DNA from 2 places in the Mesorhizobium sp. M0968 genome. Region 1 is predicted to be linked to the other one. Evidence: predicted binding sites of a transcription regulator. Region 1 holds the regulator's gene; the other holds the start of a gene.
What was found. Region 1 encodes HrcA, which represses chaperone genes, less so after heat shock. Its sites were predicted from a motif close to GTTAGCACTCNCNNNNNGNGAGTGCTAAC; they were not measured.
Positions count from the first base shown of each region.

Region 2: a site for HrcA is predicted at 5,459-5,487, ahead of NKH67_RS20695 (co-chaperone GroES). Genes of this name have one in related genera too.

Region 1 is NZ_JAMYNL010000017.1:88,864-100,106, reverse strand. It holds gene NKH67_RS24395 (YraN family protein) at 1-164, opposite strand, end outside; gene rsmI (16S rRNA (cytidine(1402)-2'-O)-methyltransferase) at 157-1,083, opposite strand; gene NKH67_RS24385 (hypothetical protein) at 1,260-1,445, shown strand; gene NKH67_RS24380 (hypothetical protein) at 1,453-1,638, shown strand; gene NKH67_RS24375 (low molecular weight protein tyrosine phosphatase family protein) at 1,711-2,034, opposite strand; gene hemW (radical SAM family heme chaperone HemW) at 2,039-3,202, opposite strand; gene rdgB (RdgB/HAM1 family non-canonical purine NTP pyrophosphatase) at 3,199-3,846, opposite strand; gene NKH67_RS24360 (VOC family protein) at 3,861-4,271, opposite strand; gene rph (ribonuclease PH) at 4,305-5,021, opposite strand; gene hrcA (heat-inducible transcriptional repressor HrcA) at 5,168-6,280, shown strand; gene NKH67_RS24345 (hypothetical protein) at 6,317-6,514, shown strand; gene NKH67_RS24340 (PQQ-dependent sugar dehydrogenase) at 6,615-7,970, shown strand; gene NKH67_RS24335 (LysE family translocator) at 8,058-8,675, shown strand; gene cysK (cysteine synthase A) at 8,841-9,821, shown strand; gene NKH67_RS24325 (glutathione S-transferase family protein) at 9,997-10,620, shown strand; gene NKH67_RS24320 (RNA polymerase sigma factor) at 10,636-11,243, opposite strand, start outside.
Region 2 is NZ_JAMYNL010000012.1:49,394-60,636, reverse strand. It holds gene NKH67_RS20720 (DUF1254 domain-containing protein) at 1-117, opposite strand, end outside; gene NKH67_RS20715 (DUF1214 domain-containing protein) at 110-694, opposite strand; gene NKH67_RS20710 (transglycosylase domain-containing protein) at 791-2,950, opposite strand; gene NKH67_RS20705 (hypothetical protein) at 3,105-3,266, opposite strand; gene groL (chaperonin GroEL) at 3,349-4,968, opposite strand; gene NKH67_RS20695 (co-chaperone GroES) at 5,070-5,408, opposite strand; gene NKH67_RS20690 (hypothetical protein) at 5,651-5,923, shown strand; gene NKH67_RS20685 (DUF1488 family protein) at 5,920-6,186, shown strand; gene NKH67_RS20680 (hypothetical protein) at 6,217-6,408, opposite strand; gene NKH67_RS20675 (hypothetical protein) at 6,452-6,667, opposite strand; gene NKH67_RS20670 (DUF3168 domain-containing protein) at 6,944-7,354, shown strand; gene NKH67_RS20665 (hypothetical protein) at 7,735-8,034, shown strand; gene NKH67_RS20660 (response regulator transcription factor) at 8,099-8,764, shown strand; gene NKH67_RS20655 (ATP-binding protein) at 8,775-10,202, shown strand; gene NKH67_RS20650 (RT0821/Lpp0805 family surface protein) at 10,324-10,758, shown strand; gene ccmI (c-type cytochrome biogenesis protein CcmI) at 11,038-11,243, shown strand, end outside.

The DNA.
Region 1 (11,243 bases):
AGATCGCCACGCCGCGCGATCAGGTCGATCTCGCCGAACCTGGTGCGGTGGCGGCGGGCAAGAATTCGGTAGCCTTTCAGCATCAGCGCCGCCGCCGCCAGCCATTCGCCGTGATGGCCGCGCCGGTAGGCCTTTTGCCGGCTGGCGCTCGGCCGTTCAGCCATCGCCGCCTCCGCCGGTCCCGTCTCTTCCAGCATTCTTGAGGTCGAGCAGCCGACGATAGAGCGCCTGCTTCTGGCCACCCGTCATCTTGGCGGCTTCCGCCGCTGCCTTGGAGGCCGGCATCTCGACGGCGAGCGAAAGCAGCAGCCGGTCGATGTCTTCTGGCTCATCAGCGACCGCATCGGCCGGGCCGACGCAGATGACGATTTCACCCTTGGGCGTATCGGCTCCCGCATAATGGCTGGCGAGCGATTGCAGGGTGCCGGTCCGCATCTCCTCGAAAGTCTTGGTCAGCTCGCGGCCGATCGCCGCCTTGCGGGCACCGCCCAGCACCTCGACCATGGCACTGAGCGTCTCGGCCAGCCGGCGCGGCGATTCGAAGAAGATCAACGTTGCCGGCACCGCCTTCAGCGCTTCCAGCCGCGTCAGCCGCTGCCCGGTCTTCACCGGCAGGAAGCCGGCAAACAGAAACGCGTCCGAGGGCAGGCCGGATGCCGTCAACGCGGCAAGTGGCGCCGACGGTCCGGGGATCGGCACGACACGAATGCCGCGATCCAGCGCCTCACCAACCAGCCGGTAGCCGGGGTCGGAGATGAGCGGCGTGCCGGCATCCGAGATCAGCGCTGCGCTTTGGCCGGCCTCGAGCGCCGCGATCAGCTTCGGTCCGGCCTCGCCGGCATTGTGCTCGTGGTAGGCGGTGGTGCGGCGGCGGATGCCGTAGCGGTCGAGCAGCACGCGGCTGACACGTGTGTCCTCGCAAGCGACGATATCGGCGGCGGCGAGCGTTTCCAGCGCGCGCAGCGTGATATCGGCGAGATTGCCGATAGGCGTCGCCACCAGGTAGAGCGCCGGCTCGAGCGGCCGGGCGGCGATTTCGGTCTGCCCGACCACATAACTGCGTTTGGCCGATTCGCCGGTCACCTGCACAACTCCGTTCGACCCTGTTTGGCACGGCTCACGCTTGGTTGCAAAAGCCTGGGTTGCAAAGGCCCTGGTTCCAAAAGGGATGCCGACGTGAACCAGCCGCCATGCCTTCGCCATAGTAGGGAACGAAACCGTTGCCGGCGAATTTTACACCTGATCTCGGGAGGAGCAGGATGAACAGCCTGACGATACAGGACGTTTTCGAACCCTACTATGCCGGCCGCAAACGCTTCGCCGCGCCATGCGACAAGAACCTGCCTGCCGAAGCCGCAGATGGCAGAGCCAAGAAGCCGCTTGCACGCCAGCGATCGGCAGAGAGCAAGCCCGCAAACGAAACCGCCCGCACGATGGAGCACTGACCGGACGATGCCCAATCGCTTCGACATTTTCATCACCCGCCTCGAAACAAAAAGCGCCCGCGATGGCGCAGCGTCACATTCCACAGACGACCAGCACCATGCCTCACGCGACAAAAGCGAGATCAAGCCGGCCCGTTCCGGAGAGACCAGCGAAAAAGATCGCGCCAAACACCGCCACAAGCACGAGGCTTGACCACCGCAGACCTTCGCGATTGGTCGAGACAGCTCTCGAAAGCGCGGTTGCGCATGCTCCGCGATGTATCATTCAACCCAGATACTTCGAGACACGCGCCTCCAGCAGGCCCACCAGAGCCGGGTCCATGAATGCATAGTCGTCGGGAATATCGAGGCAGATTACTCGAGCCTTTTTCAGGCTTGTCTTGAATTTCTGCTGCAGTTTGGCGCGGTGCATTTTTTCCATCACGAAGATGATGTCGGCCCAGGCGACGAGTTCATGCGTCAACGGAATGTCGGCATCGTGATTAGTGCCGGCCGAAGCGACCTCGATGTCCCGCCGCTTGGAAAACACCTGCTCCGCCGTCGGGCTGCGCAAGCGATTCTGGCTGCAGATGAAGAGAACGTTCTTCAACGTGCTATCTGGCCAAGTCCGCCACGACCGCATCGAGCACGATCATGCCGGCCGGCGTGGCGCGCAGGCGCCCATTGCCGATCGGCGCCACCAGGCCTTCGTCCTGCAGTACCGACAGCCGTGCCGTCGACAGGCCGCGCCCTGAAAATGCCTCGTAGCGGGAAAGGTCGATGCCTTCCGCCAGCCTCAGCCCCATCAGCAGGAACTCGTCGGCCTCTTCCGACCGCGTCAGGATCTCGCCGCCGGTAACGCCATGGCCCTTGGCCTCGACCAGATTGGCCCAAGTCTCCGGCATTTTCTCGGCGATCGTCACCACGCGCCGGCCATTTTCGACGAACCGGCCATGCGCGCCGGGACCGACGCCGACATATTCGCCATAACGCCAGTAGGTGAGATTGTGCCGGCTTTCGGCGCCGGGCCTGGCATGGTTGGAAATCTCGTAGGCCGGCAGTCCGCGCGCGGCGGTGATCTCCTGTGTCAACGCGTAGAGATCGGCGGCAAGCTCATTGTCTGGAATGATGAACTTGCTTGCCGCATGCAGCGCATGGAACGGCGTGCCTTCCTCGATGGTCAGCTGATAGAGCGACAGATGGTCTGCGGCGTGGCCGATCGCCTGCTCGAGCTCCGCCTGCCACGCTTCCGGCGTCTGACCGGGCCGCGCGTAGATCAGGTCGAACGACAGCCGTGGGAATATCTCGCGCGCCAGGCCGATCGCATGCAGGGCCTCATCGACATTATGCAAACGGCCGAGGAAGCGCAGATCCTTGTCGTGCAGCGCCTGCACGCCAAGCGATACCCGGTTGACGCCGGCCGCGCGATAGCCGCGAAAGCGCTCGGCCTCGACGGAGGAGGGATTGGCCTCCAGTGTCACCTCGATGCCATCAGGCACCGTCCAGTTCTTCGCCACTGCATCCAGCACCGCCGCCACGGTCTGCGGTTTCATCAGCGATGGCGTGCCGCCGCCAAGAAAGATACTGGTCACCTCGCGCGGCCCGGTGCGGCCGCGCATCGTCGCCAGCTCGGCCTCGAAGGCGCGGGCAAAACGCTCCTGGTCGACCGGCTGGTGGCGGACATGGCTGTTGAAGTCGCAATACGGGCATTTGGCCGCGCAGAACGGCCAGTGGACGTAGACGCCGAAACCAGGCCTGCGGTCGAGCAGCATGGTCATACGGCGGCCAATCGGGCTTGCGCGAATTTCTGGAAGGCGCGGGCACGGTGCGACAATGCGGTTGGCTGGCCGGGCTTCCAGCCATGCTTGTCCTTCGCGCTCATCTCGCCGAAGGTCTTCTCGAACCCATCGGGCAAGAACACCGGATCGTAGCCGAAGCCGAGCTCGCCGCGCGGCGGCCATACCAGCGTGCCCTCGACCTCACCGCGAAAATATTCCGCCTGGCCATCGGGGAAGGCCAGGCAGATGACCGCGACAAAGTGGCCCTTGCGCTGGGCAGGCGTGATCGCGCCAACTTCTTGCAAGGCCACTTCCGTGCGCTGCATGGCCATGCCGAAGTCGCGGGAGCCGTCCGGCGTCTCAGCCCAGTTGGCGGTGTAGACGCCGGGTGCGCCGTCGAGCGCATCGACACACAGGCCGGAATCGTCCGACAGCGCCGGCAATCCAGTGGCCTTGGCGGCGGCCAAGGCTTTTATGAGGGCGTTCTCCTCGAAAGTGGTGCCGGTCTCGTCCGGTTCCGGCAGGCCGTATTCCTTTGCGGACTTCGCTTCAATGCCGAATGGCGCCATCAGATCGGCGAATTCTCGCAATTTGCCGGCGTTGTGGCTTGCGACGATGATCTTATGCCCATCAAGCGAATGAATAGTTGGCGAATGCATCAGATGCCCCAAATTCGTGGCTCGGCGAATTCGATCGAATTGCCGGAGGGATCGCGAATATAGATCGAGCGGCCGCCTTGCGGCCACTCGAACTCGCTTTCGATGGCGATTTTCTTCGCCTCAAGATGCGCTTTCCAGCGTGGGATTTCATCCGCGCTTGCGGCGAAGCAAAGATGGCCCTGGCCGACCGCGCCATGCGGCGGCACGGGCAGCTTGGCGTCGGCCCGCGGCGGCACTTTGGTGGCCTCGGCATTGAAGATAAGCAGCACGCCGTCGCCGCAGCGGAAGAAGAGATGCCTGCCATCGACCTTACCGAGCAGATCGAGCCCGAGCACGCCCGAATAGAACCGTTCCGCGGCAGCAAGGTCGGTCACGTAGAGTGCTGATTCCAGGATTGCGGAAGGAGTCACAGGATCGCCAATCTCATCAATATTGGACCGCAGCTAAGCCACCGCCATTTGCTGCAAGCTGACCAGGCGCTGAATGCCTTTCTTGGCGAGCCCCATCAGCGCCGCGAACTGCTCTTCCGAGAACGGCTCGCCCTCGGCCGTGCCTTGGATCTCGACGATGCCGCCCTTGCCGGTCATGACGAAATTGGCGTCGGTGCCGGCCGAGGAATCCTCGATGTAGTCGAGGTCGATGACCGGCTGGCCATCATGGATTCCGCAGGAGATTGCCGCAACGTGATCCTTCAGCACCTTGCTCAGGCTCGCCATCTGGCGGGCTTCCATCCAGCGCAGGCAGTCGTAGAGCGCCACCCAGCCGCCGGTGATCGAAGCGGTGCGCGTGCCGCCGTCGGCCTGGATCACGTCGCAGTCGACGGTGATCTGCTGCTCGCCGAGCGCCTGCAGATTGACCACGGCGCGCAGGGAGCGGCCGATCAGCCGCTGGATTTCCAGCGTGCGGCCGCCTTGTTTGCCGGACGAAGCCTCGCGGCGCATGCGCTCGCCGGTCGAACGCGGCAGCATGCCGTATTCCGCCGTCACCCAGCCCTTGCCGGAGTTGCGCATCCAGCCCGGCACCTTTTCCTCCAAGCTGGCCGTACACAGCACATGCGTGTCGCCGAACTTCACCAGGCACGAGCCTTCCGCATGCTTGGAGACGCCGCGCTCGAAGGAGATGGGGCGCATTTCGTCGAATTGGCGTTTGGAAGGGCGCATTCAGGCTTCTTTCTTTCTTCGGAATCTTGGCCGGGGAATCTTGGCCGGCTTGTAGCCGCACGGGGCGTGAGGCGCAAAGGAAAATGGACCGGTTGCGCCGACACCGCGGAAGTCTATATCTTCGGGGCGGAGGTTTTTGGCTCGAAATGACAAAGGCAGTCGATCCCGGTTTGCAGTCGCACGTGCTCCCGTCGCACGCGCTGCAATCGCCCGCGCTTCAATCGCTCGACATGCGTTCGCGCGACATCTTCCGGCGCATCGTCGATTCCTATTTGAGGGATGGCGAGCCGGTCGGTTCGCGCAGCTTGTCGCGCATCCTGCCGTCGTCGCTGTCGCCGGCCACCATCCGCAACGTGATGAGCGACCTTGAGCATCTCGGCCTGATCTATGCGCCGCACATTTCGGCTGGCCGGCTGCCGACCCAGGCAGGCCTGCGCTTCTTCGTCGATGCTTTCATGGAACTTGGTGACCTCTCCGACGAGGAGCGCCGCACCATCGAGGCCCAGGTGCGCGCCTCCGGCTCGGGCGCAACTCTGGAGCATATGCTGACCGAGGCCAGCCAGATGCTGTCCGGGATGTCGCGCGGCGCCGGCCTCGTGCTCGCCGCCAAGAATGAGGCGGCGCTTAAGCACATCGAATTCATCCAGCTCGAGCCGACCAAGGCGCTGGCCGTGCTGGTCTCGCAGAACGGCGACGTCGAAAATCGCGTCATCGATCTGCCCGCCGGGATCACCATCTCGCAATTGCACGAAGCCTCTAACTTCCTCAACGCCCATATCCGCGGTCGCACCCTGGCCGAGGCGCGGGTCGAGATCGCCCGCATCAAGGAAGAGACCAGGGCGGCCCTCGACACGCTGTCGCAGGATCTGGTCGAGAAGGGCCTGGCGGTCTGGGCAGGCGCTGAAAGCGGCGTGCCTGGGCGGCTTATCGTGCGCGGTCGCGCCAATCTCCTGGAAAACGTCACTGCCCAGGCCGACATAGAATTGCTGCGGCATCTGTTTGAGGATCTGGAGACGCAGGATGGGCTGATCCAGCTTCTCGACCTCGCCGAGGCAGGCCCAGGCGTGCGCATATTCATCGGTTCGGAAAACAAGCTGTTTTCGCTGTCTGGCTCCTCGCTGGTGGTGGCACCCTATCGCGACAAGGACGCGCGTGTCGTCGGTGCGCTCGGCGTCATCGGGCCGACGCGGCTGAATTATGCGCGCATAGTACCGATGGTCGACTATACGGCGCAGCTGATTTCGCGCATGCTGAGCTAGGAGCCGCCGCGGGCCTGCCGCAAGGAGGAGAAAAGAATGGCGCTGGAATCGTTCAAGGCCCAGATCAGTCTGCTGCTCGAAGAAATGATCAACCAGCCAGAGGATCAGCACGAGGTACAAGAGCAGTTGCGCGAGAAGCTGCAAGAGATGCGGGCGATGGGTTTACCGCTGCCGGCCGATCTGGTCGCGCTGGAAAAGCGCCTCGACGACGACTTTTACGCCTCTGGCAACTGAACGGGTTCGGCTTCAAATCCTCGTGTGCTGGACGGCCGCTTGGAACGATCAATGCCTGATGCCGTTTGCCCCTGTTCGAGGCGAATCCCGGAGGACGTTGATGATCCGACCTGGCGGCTTTGCGGCCTTGGCCGCTGCCCTCCTTGTTGCGACACCGGCAGCCGCCCAGCAGGCGGACCAGAATGTGCTCAAAGGCGAAGCCGCGTTTGGCGATTGGCACGCCGACAGGCCTGGCGTCCGACGCCTGATTGGGCCGCGAGACATGCCGGCAGCCGACCCCGCCCAATCCGCTTCGAACGGCGCCGGCGTGGCGGAACGGCCCGAAAGCGCCAAGCCAGAATTGCCGTCGGGCTTTTCGGCTGAAATGATCGCATCCGGCATCGTCAATCCACGTGTCGTGCGCGTCGCTCCGAATGGCGACCTGTTTGTTGCCAACAGCCATGCCGACCAAATACGCGTCTATCGTCTCGCCGAGGGCAGCGCCAGGCCCATCGAGAAAGCGATCTTCGCCAAGGGGCTCAATTATCCCTACGGCATCGCCTTCTATCCGCCAGGAGACAAACCGCAATGGGTTTATGTCGCGAACAGCGACAGCATCGTCCGCTTCCCCTATCGCGATGGCGACCTGAAGACATCCGGCAAACCAGAAACCATTGTCGCCCAAATCCCGTCGGGTGGTCACACGACCCGCGACATCGCCTTCTCGCAGGACGGCAAAACGCTTTATTTGTCGGTTGGCTCCGCCTCGAACGTAGCCGAGGATATAGGCAAGGAGCCGGATAGCGGCCTCGACGCCTGGGCCAAATCAAAGCCGCTCGGGGCGGCCTGGGGCTCCGAGGACGGCCGTGCCGATGTGCTCGCCTTTGACCCGGATGGGAAAAATCCCCGAACTGTCGCCACTGGCCTGCGCAACTGTACGGGCATGACCGTGCAGCCCGCCACCGGCGCATTGTGGTGCGTCGTCAATGAGCGCGACGAACTCGGCGACAATGTGCCGTTCGAATTTGCAACGGCGGTCAAGGACGGCGGATTCTATGGTTGGCCTTGGTACTACATCGGCAATAACGAGGATCCGCGCCATCAGGGCGAGCGGCCAGACCTCGCCGGCAAGGCCACTGTCCCCGATGTATTGATGCAGGCGCATTCGGCGCCGATGAATATAGCCTTCTACGACGGCAAGAACTTCCCGGCGGATTATCAGGGTGACGCCTTCGTCGCCATGCATGGTTCGTGGAACCGTGGCGCCAGGACCGGCTACAAGGTGGTGAGGCTCAAATTCAGGGATGGCAAGCCGACAGGCGAATATGAGGACTTCATGACCGGCTTCGTCATCTCGAACGACGCCGTCTGGGGCCGCCCGGTCGGTGTCGCGATGGCCAAGGACGGCTCCCTGATCGTCACAGAGGACGGTAACGGCACCATCTGGCGCGTTACCTACGAAGACGGCCGCTCCTGAACGGCGGTGTCGCCTGCTGCGCTGGCGCAATCGAATCCGGCCCGAGGGAATTCACCCAACTTCAACATTGTGCGACAAGCGCCGATCATGACACTCACCGGGTTCCTCGCCTATAGTGCTGCCCTCGGCATCGCCGCGGCTATCCCGGGCCCAGGCGTCACCGCGCTTGTTGCGCGTGCGCTGGGTTCCGGCTTCCGCTCGTCGCTGGCCATGTCGTTCGGGCTGATGCTCGGCGACCTGACCTATCTCACTGCCGTGGTGCTCGGCCTGGCTTTCGTCGCACAGACTTTCGGCATGGTCTTCCTGGCCATCAAATGGCTGGGCGTCGCCTACCTCGCCTTTCTTGGCTGGCGTTTCTGGACGAGCGGCATCACGCCGGAAACGGTGGAGGCGAAGAAAGGCAAGGGCGGCTTGGCATCCAGCTTTGTAGCCGGCTTTGCCGTCACGCTCGGCAATCCGAAGACGATGATCTTCTATCTTGCCATCACCCCGACCATCGTCGATCTGAAGACGATCACGCTGGCCGATTACGGCATCCTCGTCGCGCTCACCATCGTCGTCCTGCTCGTCGTGCTGGTGCCCTATCTGGCGCTGGCGGCCAAGGCGCGCTGGTTCCTGAAGTCGCCGCGGGCGCTGAGGGCACTCAACCGCACCGCCGCCGGCTTCATGGTCGGCGCGGCGGCGGCAATTGCCGCCCGCCAATAGATCTGTTTCGCCAATCCGCCCAAGGATTGCCACGCCTTGCAAGGGCGGGGGTACTCAGCACGAACTTCACTCGGATATTTTTCGATCGACAGCCTATCTTGCGCGGTGGATGGCTCTATCCTATGCCCGCGCGACTTTTGCCGCTTGACCTCTGGGAGGAAATCAATGAACAAGCCCGCCACCCACACACACGTGCCCGGCCGCGGCCGCATCTACAATTCGATCACCGAGACGATCGGCGACACGCCGCTGGTGCGGCTTGATAAATTCGCCAGGGAGAAGGGTGTCGTCGCCAATCTGCTGGCCAAGCTCGAATTCTTCAACCCGATCGCCTCGGTCAAGGACCGCATCGGCGTGTCGATGATCGAGGCATTGGAGGCTTCGGGCAGGATTACGCCCGGCAAGACCACCCTCATCGAGCCGACCTCGGGCAATACCGGCATCGCACTCGCCTTTGCCGCCGCTGCCAAGGGCTACAAGCTGATCCTGACCATGCCGGAAACCATGTCCGTCGAACGCCGCAAGATGCTGGCTCTGCTCGGTGCCGAACTGGTGCTGACCGAAGGGCCGAAAGGCATGAAGGGCGCCATCGCCAAGGCCGACGAGCTGGCGGCAACGCTGCCCGACGCTGTCATTCCGCAGCAATTCGAAAACCTGGCCAATCCGGAAATCCATCGCCGCACCACCGCCGAGGAAATCTGGAACGACACCCATGGCGAAGTCGATATCTTCGTTGCCGGCATCGGGACCGGCGGCACCATCACCGGCGTCGGCCAGGTGCTGAAGAAGCGTAAGCCCTCGGTGCATGTCGTCGCCGTCGAACCGGAAGCCTCGCCGGTGCTGTCGGGCGGCCAGCCAGGCCCGCACAAGATCCAGGGCATTGGCGCCGGCTTCGCGCCAAAAATCCTCGACACGACGATCTATGACGAGATCGTCAAGGTCTCGAACGAGGATTCGGTTGCTAATGCACGGCTCGTCGCTCGGCTCGAAGGTGTGCCGGTCGGCATCTCGTCGGGGGCCGCCCTGCAAGCGGCGATCGTCGTCGGCTCGCGGCCCGAGAACAAGGGCAAGAACCTCGTCGTCGTCATCCCCTCCTTCGCCGAGCGCTATCTCTCGACGATCCTGTTCGAGGGATTGGGCGCTTAGACACGAGCGTTTTTGACCGGTCAGTAGCGATCCTTCGCGATGCCCCTCCGACATCAAATACTCAGTATCACGCGTCGGCGTGGACCGCTGAAAAACCACCTGTGGCGGGCGTCGTTCGCTTGAGCGGCGGGTCACTTCCGTATCAATCGTCGCTGCCCGGCAGGTGGAGGACTTTATGTACAAGCTCTATACGCGTGCCAATACCGGCGGCTTTGTCGTCGAGGCGGCGCTCGCTTTGGCGGGCGTGCCTTTCGACCAGATCGACGTTCCGAAGGGCCGACCCGACCAGGCCTTTCTTGATATCAGCCCCTTGAACCAGGTGCCGGTCCTGATCTTGCCGGACGGACGCTCGATGACCGAATCGGCGGCGATCTGCATCCTGCTGGCCGAGCGCCACCCCGAAGCAGGACTGGCGCCCGCAGCAAGTTCGGCTGACCGCGCCGACTTCCTGCGCTGGATGTTTTTCATGTCCTCCGTCATCTATTCGGCTGGCCTGCGGTTCTTCTACGCTCATCGCTACACGACCGATCCCCGGGGTGTGGACGCTGTCAAACAGGCGGCGGTCTCGGAAATGGATCGCAGCCTCGCCATTCTCGATGCCGCCCTCGACGGCCGCGACTGGCTGGCCGGCGACCAACTCTCGCTGGCCGACATCTATCTCGTCATGCTGGTGGCCTGGCATCCGGAGGTCGCGAAGGTTCCAACCGCTTGGCCGAACATCGAACGCCTGTGGGCCAATTTGCGGGAACATCGGGTGATGAAGAGGCTGAATGCTTCCCACGACATGTGGCCGGCCTAAGCACTCCGCCTTGTCTCAGTGTCTTTCCGCGCGGCCGAGCCCTGCCCGTCGTTCCTGCAGGAACCGGCGCACGGCCGGATCTCGTTCGAGGCCGATAGCCCGGTCATAGGCCTCGCTCGCTTGTGGAACTTTGCCGAGTCTGGCCAGCAGGCCCGCGCGGGCGGCCCAGTAAGGTTGATAGTCATACAGCCGCTTGTCGCCGCTGAGTTGATCAAGCGCGCCCAATCCTTCTGAAGCACCTTCGGCCTCGGCAATCGCCACCGCACGGTTGATCGACACCACCGGCGAGCCGGCAATCACCGACAGCGCGTCGTAGAGCTCCTTGATCGCGACCCAGTCGGTACAACCGGTCAGCCGCCGTGTCGTATGGGCGGATTGCACGGCGGCCTCGAGCTGGTAGCGGCCGACAACACCCTCGGCGGCCGCGCGCCCGAGCAGCGCCTCCGCTTCATCGATCAGGGTATCGTCCCACAATGCAAGATCCTGCTCGGCCAGCGGCACATAGTCACCCGCCGCATTGCGCCGGGCTGCACGCCGCGCCTCGGCGAACAGCATCAGCGCCAGCAGGCCGAGTGCTTCCGGCTCATCCGGCATCAGCGAGGCGATCAAACGGCCGAGCCAGA
Region 2 (11,243 bases), on a different contig from region 1:
GGCCAATCGCGACCAGGCGTCGCGTTCGGAGAACTCGGGGACGAGCAGCAGCACGATGATGTGCACGATGCCGGCGCCGAGCAGGCCGAGCAGCACGGCATGCAGCAGGCTACGCATTGCAGCCGACCTTCTGGATTTGTGGCAGCGTGACGTCCGAGAGACCGGTGCTGCTGGCGATCGGCGTGTCGTAGAACGTAAGCACCAAGTACATCTTGCCGGCGCCGCTGGTCAGCAGCCAGTTGCCGGGCGCTGGGCGGCTGCCGACGGAAATGACCACCGAATTGTCGGCCTGGCGCAGCACTTGATAGGACTGCAGCGCAGCCGGCCTCGGCTTGCCGGTCTCGACCACGCCAAGCGACTGGTCGGCGGCATAAAGCGTCCAGAACCGGGCGGTGGGAAAGCCGCCCGCGATCTTGTAGGCACATTGCCGCTGGAGCTGTTCGCCGCCGGAATCGCGCTCGGCTATGAAGGACAGTCCTTCCGCCTGTCCGAGCGCCAGCACGCCTTCGCGAGCCACGCGGGCCTTCGAATAGGGATCTGCCGTCGGCGTGCCGATATCGGGGAAGGCGGTCCATTGGCCGATCCTGATGGCGCCGACGCCATCCTGCAGCTTCAGTGCATACCAGACGCTGCCGCCACCGCCGACGACGGCGATGGCAAGCGAAAGCAGTGTCAGGAAGGCGTTCTTGAGCATGAGGAGGCAGGGAACCGAAGGCCGGGACTGAAAGATTGCCGCTCGGGGATATCGCGGCGCAGGGCCTTGTGGCAAGCGGCCCCGCGCAATTGGGCGTCACAGCGCCGAGAGGGTTTCCGGTGCAGCGGGCGCGTCGAGCACGGGTGCCGCCTGGAACAGCCTGGTCAGTTCCTTCAGGGTCTGGGTGGTCCGGCTGGACAGCACCGGCGGACGCTCGGCGGCGGCATCGGCAGCTGCCTGTTCGGCGTTCTTCTTTTCCGCTTCCTCGGCCTTGGCGGCAATTTCGGCATCGACGAAGGGGTGATCGAGGCCGGGAATCGGTCTGAGGTCGATATTCTGGTGCGCATAGACCATCAGCCGCTGCCACACCATGGCCGGCAGCGTGCCGCCGGTCATCTTGTTGGTCGCGGTGAAGTCGTCATTGCCGAGCCAGACGGCGGCCGTGTAGTTGCCGGTAAAGCCGACAAACCAGGCATCGCGGTAGGACTGGGTCGTGCCGGTCTTGCCGGCGACGACGATGTTTGGAAGGGCCGCGCGCCGGGCAGTGCCGATCACCGGCACCGCCGCCAGCATGGTGTTCATGTATTTGAGCGCCTGCTCCGACAGCACCCGATGCGGCGGCGGCGCATCCTTGGCGAAGTCGTAGACCACCTCGCCGGTACGGGTGAAGAGTTGGCTGACGCCGTGCCGGGTTCCGGCAAGGCCGTTCTGGGCAAATACGCTGTAACCCGTCGCCTGGTCCATCACGGTCATGCCCGACGTGCCGAGCACCATGGTCTTGTGCGATTCCAGCGGCGACTCGACGCCCATCGCCTCGGCCATGGCCTTGATCGGCTTGATGCCGAGATAATCCTTGGCCAGCCGCACCGGCACCGTGTTGATCGATTTGGCCATCGCCGTGATCAGCGTGACGTTGCCGGCCGACCCGCCATTGTAATTGTGGGGCGACCAGCTGCCCCAGGAGATGGGTCCGCCGGAAACCACCGAATCCGGCGTGAAGCCATGCTCCATCGCCGTCGCATAGACATAGGGCTTGAACGAGGAGCCGGTCTGGCGAAGCGCTTTGGTGGCGCGGTTGAACTGGCTGGCGCCGTAGTCGCGGCCGCCGACGATCGCCCTGACCGCGCCATTGGTCTCGATGACGACGATGGCGCCCTCGGTGACGTTGTATTCCTGGCCGAACTGGCGGAGGTGGAACTCCATCGATTCTTCGGCCGCCTTCTGGATGTTGGCGTCGAAGGTGGTGTGGGCGACAAGCGAGTGCGGGCCGCCTTTGGCGGCGATCTTCTTGACCTCGTCGAAGGCCCAGTCGAGGTAGTAGTCGGGGCTCTTCTGCTCGCCGCGGTCGACGATTTCGGCCGGGTGTAATCTTGCCTGCAGCACCTGGCCTTCGGTCATGAAGCCGGAATCGACCAGGTTGGACAGCACCACATTGGCCCGCGCCCGGGCGGCGGGCAGGTTTATGTGCGGCGCATATTTGGTCGGCGCCTTGAACAGGCCGGCCAGCATCGCCGCCTCGGCAAGGTTCAGGTCCTTGACGCTCTTGCCGAAATAGAAATCGGCTGCCGCCTCGATGCCGAAGGTGCCGCCGCCCATATAGGCGCGGTCGAGGTAAAGCTGCAGGATTTCCTTCTTCGACAGATTGGCTTCGAGCCACAGCGACAGGAAGGCTTCCTTGATCTTGCGCTCGAATGTCCGCTCATTGGTCAGGAACAGGTTCTTGGCCAGCTGCTGGGTGATGCTCGAGCCGCCCTGGACGACGGAATTTGCCCGCACATTCTCGAATATGGCGCGCGACAGGCCGAGCACATCGATGCCGTAATGGTCGAAGAAACGGCGGTCTTCGGTCGCCAGCACCGCCTTGATGACATGGTCGGGCATCTCGTCGACCGGCACCGAATCGCGCTGGATGATGCCGCGCTGGCCGATCTCGTTGCCGTAGCGGTCGAGGAAGGTGACGGCGAGGTCGCCTTGCGTGCGCCAGTCGCCGGCGGTTATCTGGAAGGCCGGCAAGGCCAGCGCCAAAAGGACGACGATGCCGCCGGCACCGAGCGTAAAGCCTTCACTCAACAGTTCGATCAGGCCGCGGCGCCAGCCGTCGACACGGAAACGCCGCGAGAAGATGGTCGCCGCTTCCCAGAACTGGCGCGCCCTGAAGCCGATTTCGTAGACCGAGGAATCAATCCACGCATCCACCGCCAGCAGCCTTGCGGCGATCGGACCTCTTCTCTTGCGTGGTTCCAAAGGACTGGCCATTCCAGGATCCGGCTGCGGCGATGCCGCCAACTGAGAAACCGCATGCCGGCAATTTCACGGCGGCGCGCCGCTATGACTATTCGTCCATTTTGGCGCTGCCTACAAGGGCGATGAAGGTTCCGCGCTTGCGCGAGGTGCCGAGGATTGGCAGTCGTCACATGGGACGCTTGTCCGCGATCTTTTTCGGGTCGCGGCCTATCATGCCGGCGTTGGCTTTCCTGTGCTTGTCGGCAAGCCTGCGAATGCGATCGAAGCGGCTTTCCTCGGCCACTTCGATTTTCGCCGCTGCCTTTGGCTTCGGGACGAATGCGATCATTGATCGATCTTCTTGCCGATGGTGCGCGCCGGGGAAGATACCCCGGCGGCTGTCTTTCAGGCTTGTTTCCGGCAGTGGCTGGTCAATAGCCGATGCCGCCGGGCGAAGCAGCGGCTTCCTTCGCCGGAACGTCGGTGATCATGGCTTCCGCCGTGATCAGAAGCGCCGCAATGGAGCCCGCGTCCTGCAGCGCCGTCCGTACCACCTTCGCCGGGTCGACGATGCCGGCCTTGATCATGTCGACATAGACCTCGTTCTGGGCATCGAAGCCCTGATTGTGATCCTTGCCCTCGGCGAGCTTGCCGACGACTATCGAACCTTCGACGCCGGAATTCTCGGCGATCTGCCGGATTGGCGCTTCAAGGGCCCTGAGCACGATCGAGATGCCTGCCGTCACATCGGCATTGGCTCCGGTCAGCCCCTTCAGCACAGCCTTGGCGCGCAGCAACGCGACGCCGCCGCCGGGAACGATGCCTTCTTCGACGGCCGCGCGCGTGGCGTTCAGCGCATCGTCGATGCGGTCCTTCCTTTCCTTGACCTCGGATTCGGTGGCGCCGCCGACGCGGATGACGGCAACGCCGCCCGCCAGCTTGGCGAGACGTTCCTGCAGCTTCTCCTTGTCATAGTCGGACGTGGTTTCCTCGATCTGCCCCTTGATCTGCTGGACGCGCGCCTGGATGGTAGTCTTCTCGCCGGCGCCGTCGATGATCGTGGTGGTGTCCTTCTCGATCAGCACGCGCTTGGCGCGGCCGAGCATGTCTATGGTGATGTTCTCCAGCTTGATGCCGAGATCCTCGGAAATCATCTGTCCGGCGGTGAGCACGGCGATGTCTTCCAGCATCGCCTTGCGGCGGTCACCGAAGCCAGGCGCCTTGACGGCCGCTACCTTGAGGCCGCCGCGCAGCTTGTTGACGACCAGCGTTGCCAGCGCTTCGCCCTCGACGTCCTCGCAGATGATCAGCAGCGGCCTGCCGCTTTGCACCACGGCTTCGAGGATGGGCAGCAGTGCCTGCAGATTGCCGAGCTTCTTTTCGTGGATGAGGACGTAAGGGTCTTCCAGCTCGGCACGCATCTTCTCGGCATTGGTGACGAAATAGGGCGAGAGATAGCCGCGGTCGAACTGCATGCCTTCGACGACGTCGAGCTCCGTTTCGGCGGTCTTGGCCTCCTCGACGGTGATGACGCCGTCATTGCCGACCTTGTCCATCGCCTTGGCGATCATGGCGCCGACGCTGGTGTCGCCATTGGCGGCAATGGTGCCGACCTGCGCGATCTCTGCTGAGGACTTGACCTTCTTGGCGCGCGCCTGGATTTCCTTGACGACGGCGCTGACGGCAAGATCGATGCCGCGCTTGAGGTCCATCGGGTTCATGCCGGCGGCAACGAATTTGGCGCCCTCGCGCAGGATGGAAGCGGCAAGCACCGTGGCGGTGGTGGTGCCGTCGCCGGCAAGGTCGTTGGTCTTCGAGGCCACTTCGCGCACCATCTGCGCGCCCATGTTTTCGAACTTGTCGGAAAGCTCGATTTCCTTTGCCACGGCCACCCCGTCCTTGGTGACGCGCGGCGCGCCGTAGGCCTTGTCGATAATGACGTTGCGGCCTTTGGGGCCGAGCGTCACCTTGACGGCGTTGTTGAGGATTTCGACGCCGCGCAGCATGCGGTCACGCGCGTCGGTGGAGAATTTGATTTCCTTGGCAGACATGATCTTTTCCAGTTCGGTTGTCGTGGCAAGGCGCTTGCAGCGCCTGAATCAAAGCTCGGAGCGTCCTTTGCGCGCGCGCGGGAGGGCGCGCGGCCTTCCAATCAGGCGGCCTTCTTGGCAGCCACGGTCTTGTCGATGATGCCCGTCTCGCTTTTTTCGATGATGCCCATGATATCGGCCTCCTTCATGATCAGAAGGTCCTCGCCGTCTATCTTGACCTCGGTGCCGGACCATTTGCCGAACAGAATGAGGTCGCCGGCCTTGACGTCGAGCGGGATCAGCGCGCCGCTTTCGTCCCGCGCGCCCGGCCCGACAGCGATCACTTCGCCTTCCTGCGGTTTTTCTTTGGCATTGTCGGGGATGATGATGCCGCCCTTGGATTTGGTGTCGCTTTCGGCGCGCCGAATGACGACGCGATCGTGGAGTGGCCGGAATTTCATGGGGACTCTTTCTGGGGCCAGCTTAGGCGGCCGCCCCTCTCTATAGGCGCCCTGGCACTCGATTGATAGGAGCGCCAAAAAATATTCATAGGGCACATTAAATATTGAACGTATTATCTTGCCTGGTTATCCCCTGGTGTTCGGGCCTTGCCGAATATTAATGAAATTGAATTTCTATCTTTGAACACCTATTTTATGGTGAATTCACATTCACGACTTTCGCTGCAAGGGAGATTTTACCGATGGCCGAAGGCAATCAGAACATCATGGAAAAAGCTCAGGCCCGCTTCATGGAAAATCAAAAGAAGACGGCGGAGCGGAACAAAGCAACTGCCGAATATCTCTCGGAAGCCAAGGCGAGGAGCATCAAAACGGCAAGGCTGAGGGAATTGCGACTGGCCAAGGAAGAGGCGGACCGCGCGGCGGAAGCTCTGAATCCGGTCGCACCAAAGAAGAAGCGGGCGTCACGGGCAGTCAAGAAGGCCGTATCTGCATCGACGGAGGCGAAATCATGAGCCTGACATTTCCCAATCCCAGCCGCAGCTACGACGAGGCAAGCAAACGCATCCGCTTCGTCGGCCATGACGGGATGTTCCAGATTTCCTTCTCTGTCGCAACCGATGCCATCTCCAAGATGCAGCCGGGAACGGCGGCCTCAGAAGCTACCTACCTGGCAGCCTTCGACACGGCTTCCAACTCGATCCACGATGTCGCCAGGAATGCCTATGCCCGCACCCGCAGGAGCATATATGTGCTGACTGCGGCCGATTTTCGCTAGTCCGTCGCGATCCGTCCACAAGACGCTTTGTCAGGGCTTCCGGTCCGCCTTCGCTCGCCGCTTGACGTCGCGACCGTTCAGCCGGTCGACCATCGCGTCCGCATCGCGCGTGTTCAAACTGGCCGTGAGTTGCTGCTTGAGCTCGACCGGCTGGCCGGTGAAGACGTCGAAGACGGTCCAGCTGTGAGGATGTTCCATACGGAGCGCGTAGCGCTTTGCCATCTTGGGTCCTTTCGTTTCCGCCCAATCAATGAATGTCGCTCGATCAGGCCTGGGCGATGAAGAATACTGCCGCCACGACAAGCACCGTCCACAAAACGACGGACAGCTTCAGGGCCAGGCTACCGTACGCCGAGAGCACCTCCCGAGTGTGGTTGACCAGACTCTTGACGGTCATCGACATGGTCGACGCCGCAATCGCGACCGGCGGCGCCTTGGCCCCAAGCTTTCCGAAGACAGGCAGCAGCGACGGCTCGCGCACGAAAAACGACCTCGAATGTCTGGAAACCAGACATCGTCATAGCATCCTTTTTTCGAACTCCTGCATGCCAAATGACTTCGCGCAGGTTGGCATCACCCTCAAGGGTCCGTGGCGCGGACGGCCGGGGCGTCGCGCATTCCAGGAGCAGGGCTTATTGCCGAGATCATGAAGGTTCATAATCCGCATGAGACGCGCTGATTCGCGCTTTGGCGGGATGCCTTCATGCAACGCAGCTACGCAGCCGGGAGGTCGACGCGACGGACGAAGGGAAAGACGATGACCGCGCCGGCCGTCGAATTGCAGAAGGCCATATTCGAGGCAGTGAATGACGATCCCGATTTATCGGCGGCACTGGGCGACGCACGATTGTTCGACCGTGCGCCGGAAAATGTTGCGTTCCCCCACATGACCTTCGGCCGCACCAGCGTCTACGATTGGGCAACGGGAATGGAGAACGACGCAGAACAGTTGCTGACGTTGCATGTCTGGTCGAAATCAGAGGCCAGCAAGGAAACCAATGACATCATGGACCTTGTTAGCACCCGCCTGCGCGATACGGCTCTCTCGCTCGGCGAACATCGCCGCGCCTACCTCAAGCTCGAATTCGCCGAAGCCCGCTACGACGAGGACCTTTCGGCCCATCACGGGCTGCTGCGCTTCCGCGCCGTGATCAAGGACGAGGGCTGACCACCGGGCATTTTTTACAATCCGGCAATTTTGTTCTTGCTTTGTGCCGGCAGCTATGTTACTAATTCGCCTATGGTGCTGATGGCGCCAGCGACCCGCCGCAGAGGCGGGTTTTTATTTCCGGTCGGTTCGCCTGAATCTGCCTTCGGTTGCCGGATCGATTATCGAAGTCGGGGCAAACCTGAAGCGATTGCCTTTCACTGCCAAACGATGCCCGGTTGTCGGCGAAGGATCGGAGGGCTAGGTTAAACTTGGCAATTTCGCGGGATGGGCGGCGAAATGGCAATCCGGTAATCTCGCGCTTCAGGGGTGTGGCGGGCATGCATTCGAGCGTTCACCGTTCATATCACGTTCAGCACCGGCGCGTTAGAACGCTGACCATGAAAACCCTTCGCTCCCACTTCCGGACCGCGGCACTGGCGCTGTCAGCCGCCGGTCTGCTTGCGTCGCAGGCGATGGCGATCCCCGTTGTCGTGCCCGAGCAGCCCCAACCGGTCGTCCTCGCCGCCTCCGACTGCTATGCGATCGGCCAGCAGGTGGCCGAGCAGAATGGCGGCACCTTGGCCAAGGCCTCGCAGTCGACACGCGGCGGCCAGCCCGTCTGCGTCATCGTCGTGCTGGTTCCGGGCAAGGAAGGGCAGCGTCCGCGTCGCTCGGAGATCGTCGTTCCGCTGAACTGAACCGTGCCGTTTCCCAGACTGCCGGAATCGGCCTATATCTGAACAGCTTCAACAGGCCTTCCGCATGCGCGTACTCGTCGTCGAAGATGACAAGGATCTCAACCGGCAGATCGGCGACGCGCTGGTCGATGCCGGCTATGTCGTCGACCGCGCTTTCGACGGCGAGGAAGGGCACTTTCTCGGCGACACCGAGCCCTACGATGCCGTGGTGCTCGACATCGGCCTGCCGCAGATGGACGGCATCAGCGTGGTCGAGCGATGGCGGCGCGGCGGCCGCAAGATGCCGGTGCTGATCCTGACGGCACGCGACCGCTGGAGCGACAAGGTTGCCGGCATCGACGCCGGCGCCGACGACTACGTCACCAAACCCTTCCACATCGAGGAAATCCTGGCCAGGGTGCGGGCCTTGATCCGGCGTGCTGCCGGGCACGCTTCGTCCGAACTGACCTGCGGGCCGCTCCGCCTCGACACCAAGGCCTCCAAGGCCGACGTCGACGGCGTGCCGCTGAAGCTGACCTCGCACGAATTTCGCTTGCTTGCCTATTTGATGCACCACATGGGCGAGGTGGTGTCCCGGACCGAGCTGGTCGAGCATCTCTACGACCAGGATTTCGACCGCGATTCCAACACGATCGAGGTCTTTGTCGGACGGCTTCGCAAGAAGATGGGCATCGACATGATCGAAACTGTTCGCGGCATGGGCTACCGCATGCGTAAGCCGGAGGCGTAACGCGGAACCGCTGCCTACAAAACCCGCCGTCTCGAACACGCCGTCGCTGCGGTCATGGCCGCGTTCGGTGGCGTTTCGCGTCATCGCCTTTTCCACGGTCTGGGCGATCCTCACTCTGGTCGTCATCTTCACCTTGATCACCACGCTCTATCGCCAGGCCAGCGAGCGCGGTTTCGACAGCCTGCTTTCGGCGCATCTGTTCAACCTGATCGGCTCGGTCGGCGTTTCTGAAAGCGGCCAATTGACCGGCGCCCCCGACCTTGGTGATTTGAGGTTCTCGGAACCGAATTCCGGCTGGTACTGGTCGGTCGAGCCTGCCTCGGAAGGCGTGCACGGCGATCTCCATTCGTCGTCGATGACCAAGGCGATCCCGTCGCCAAGCGTTGCCGAGGTGCCCTTCAATGCCAGCTTCCAGCGCAGCTATTCAGCGGACGGCATCGAAGGCGAGCAGTTGGAGGTGTTCGAGAGCGAGTTCGTGCTCGATGCGAAAAACCGCGCCGCGCGCTTCCGCGTCATGGGCAACCAGACCGAGCTCGAGCAGGAAATCGCCACCTTCCAGCGGCGCCTTTTGACCTATCTGTCGCTGTTCGGCGTCGGCATGATCGCCATCAATGCGATTGCCATCCTGCTCGGCCTGCAGCCGCTGCGCCGGGTCAGGAATGCGCTTGCCATGGTGCGCGAAGGAACCGCGCAGCGCCTAGATGGCCGTTTCCCGGCCGAGATCGAGCCGCTCGCCAACGAGACCAATGCGCTGATCGAGAACAACAGGCGTATCGTCGAGCGGTCGCGCACGCAGGTCGGCAACCTCGCGCACTCGCTGAAGACGCCGCTTGCCGTGCTGCTCAACGAGGGACGGGCGCTGGGTGGCGCCAAGGGCCAGCTGATCGCCGAGCAGGCCGCTTCCATGCAAAAGCAAGTGGACCATTATCTGCAACGTGCTCGCGTCGCCGCGCAGCGCGACAGCGTCGTCTACCGTACGCCGGTGGCGCCGCTGGTCCAGCGCATGGTTCGGGTGCTGCAAAAGCTCAACCCGCAGACGGCGCTGTCGCTGTCGCTGCCGGCCACCGACATCGTCTTTGCCGGCGAACGCGAGGACCTGGAGGAGCTGCTCGGCAATCTGCTCGACAATGCGATGAAATGGGCAAGGAGCGCGGTCGCCGTTTCGGTCAAGCCAATCTCCAGCAAAGGTGGCGCTGGCACGGAAGGCGCAGCCAACCTGTTCGAGATCAGCATCGAGGATGACGGCCCCGGCATTCCCGACGACAAGGCGCGCGAGGTGTTGCAGCGCGGCCGGCGGCTCGACGAGACAAAACCGGGCAGCGGGCTCGGACTTGCCATTGTCGCCGACCTTGTCAACGAGTATGGAGGCTCTCTGGCGCTGGAACGATCCATCATGGGTGGATTGAAGGCGATGGTTCGATTGCGGAGCCTTCAGTAATGCTTTTCCAGATTGCTTTTCCAGGTGGCTGGCTGCGGCCAAATTTCCGACAAACATCGACATTATGGCCGCGCCAGCTGCTGACAGCGCGGCGGTCCAGCTCAAGAAAGCCGGTATTGGCATGAAGATTCGCGTCGCGCTCGTTTCCGCCCTGCTCGCCGTCTCCGGCTGCACGACGCTCGGCAAGGGCCCGGCCGTTACGGTGACGCCGGCCTTGACGCCCCCCAGCGGCGCCAAGGTGGCGACGACGATCATCTCCGCCATGGGCGGCGGCCTCGTCGGCGGCTCTATCGGCGCCGGCCTGAGCGAGACCGAGAAGCGCAGCGCGCTCGAGGCGGAATACAAGGCGCTTGAATACACGGCGAGCGGCCAGAAAGTGGCTTGGAAGAGCGACAGTTCGGCCCATCGCGGCGAAGTGGTCGCCGCCCAGCCCTATCGCGTCGGCTCGCAGGACTGCCGGCAATACACCCATACGGTGTTTACCGGCACCGCCGGCGCCACCGCGCGCGGAACCGCCTGCCGCAATGCCGACGGCAGCTGGACGCCGCTGACGTAGAGCAATTCCAGGAAAAGTGTGAAACGGTTTTCCGTCCGGAATTGCGCAAAAACAAAGACGCCCGGCCGTCGATCCGCCGATACCGGTCCGGCACTAAAGCGCGTCGCGTTCGACCGGCGTCATGCGACGCGCTATAGGTTCTTGTTTTGATGCATGGTCGTTATCGCAAAACCGCTGCACACTTTTGCGCGACATGCATTATCGATCGGAGCGGCCCCGCCAAAGCGTCGCAGCACGCTTGTGTTGGCAGGGCAAGGGTCTCGTTCTATTGGAAGAGCCATGCTGTTTTGGGTCATAGCCGCACTCCTGACGCTGGGCGCAAGCTTGGCGGTGCTGCTGCCGTTGGCCGGCGGATCGAAGAACGCGTCCGCTGCCGGCGATCACGACCTTGAAGTCTATCGCGACCAGCTGGCCGAGCTTGACCGCGATATGGCGCGTGGCCTGATCCGGCCAATGGAGGCCGAAGAGGCACGCGCCGAAATCGC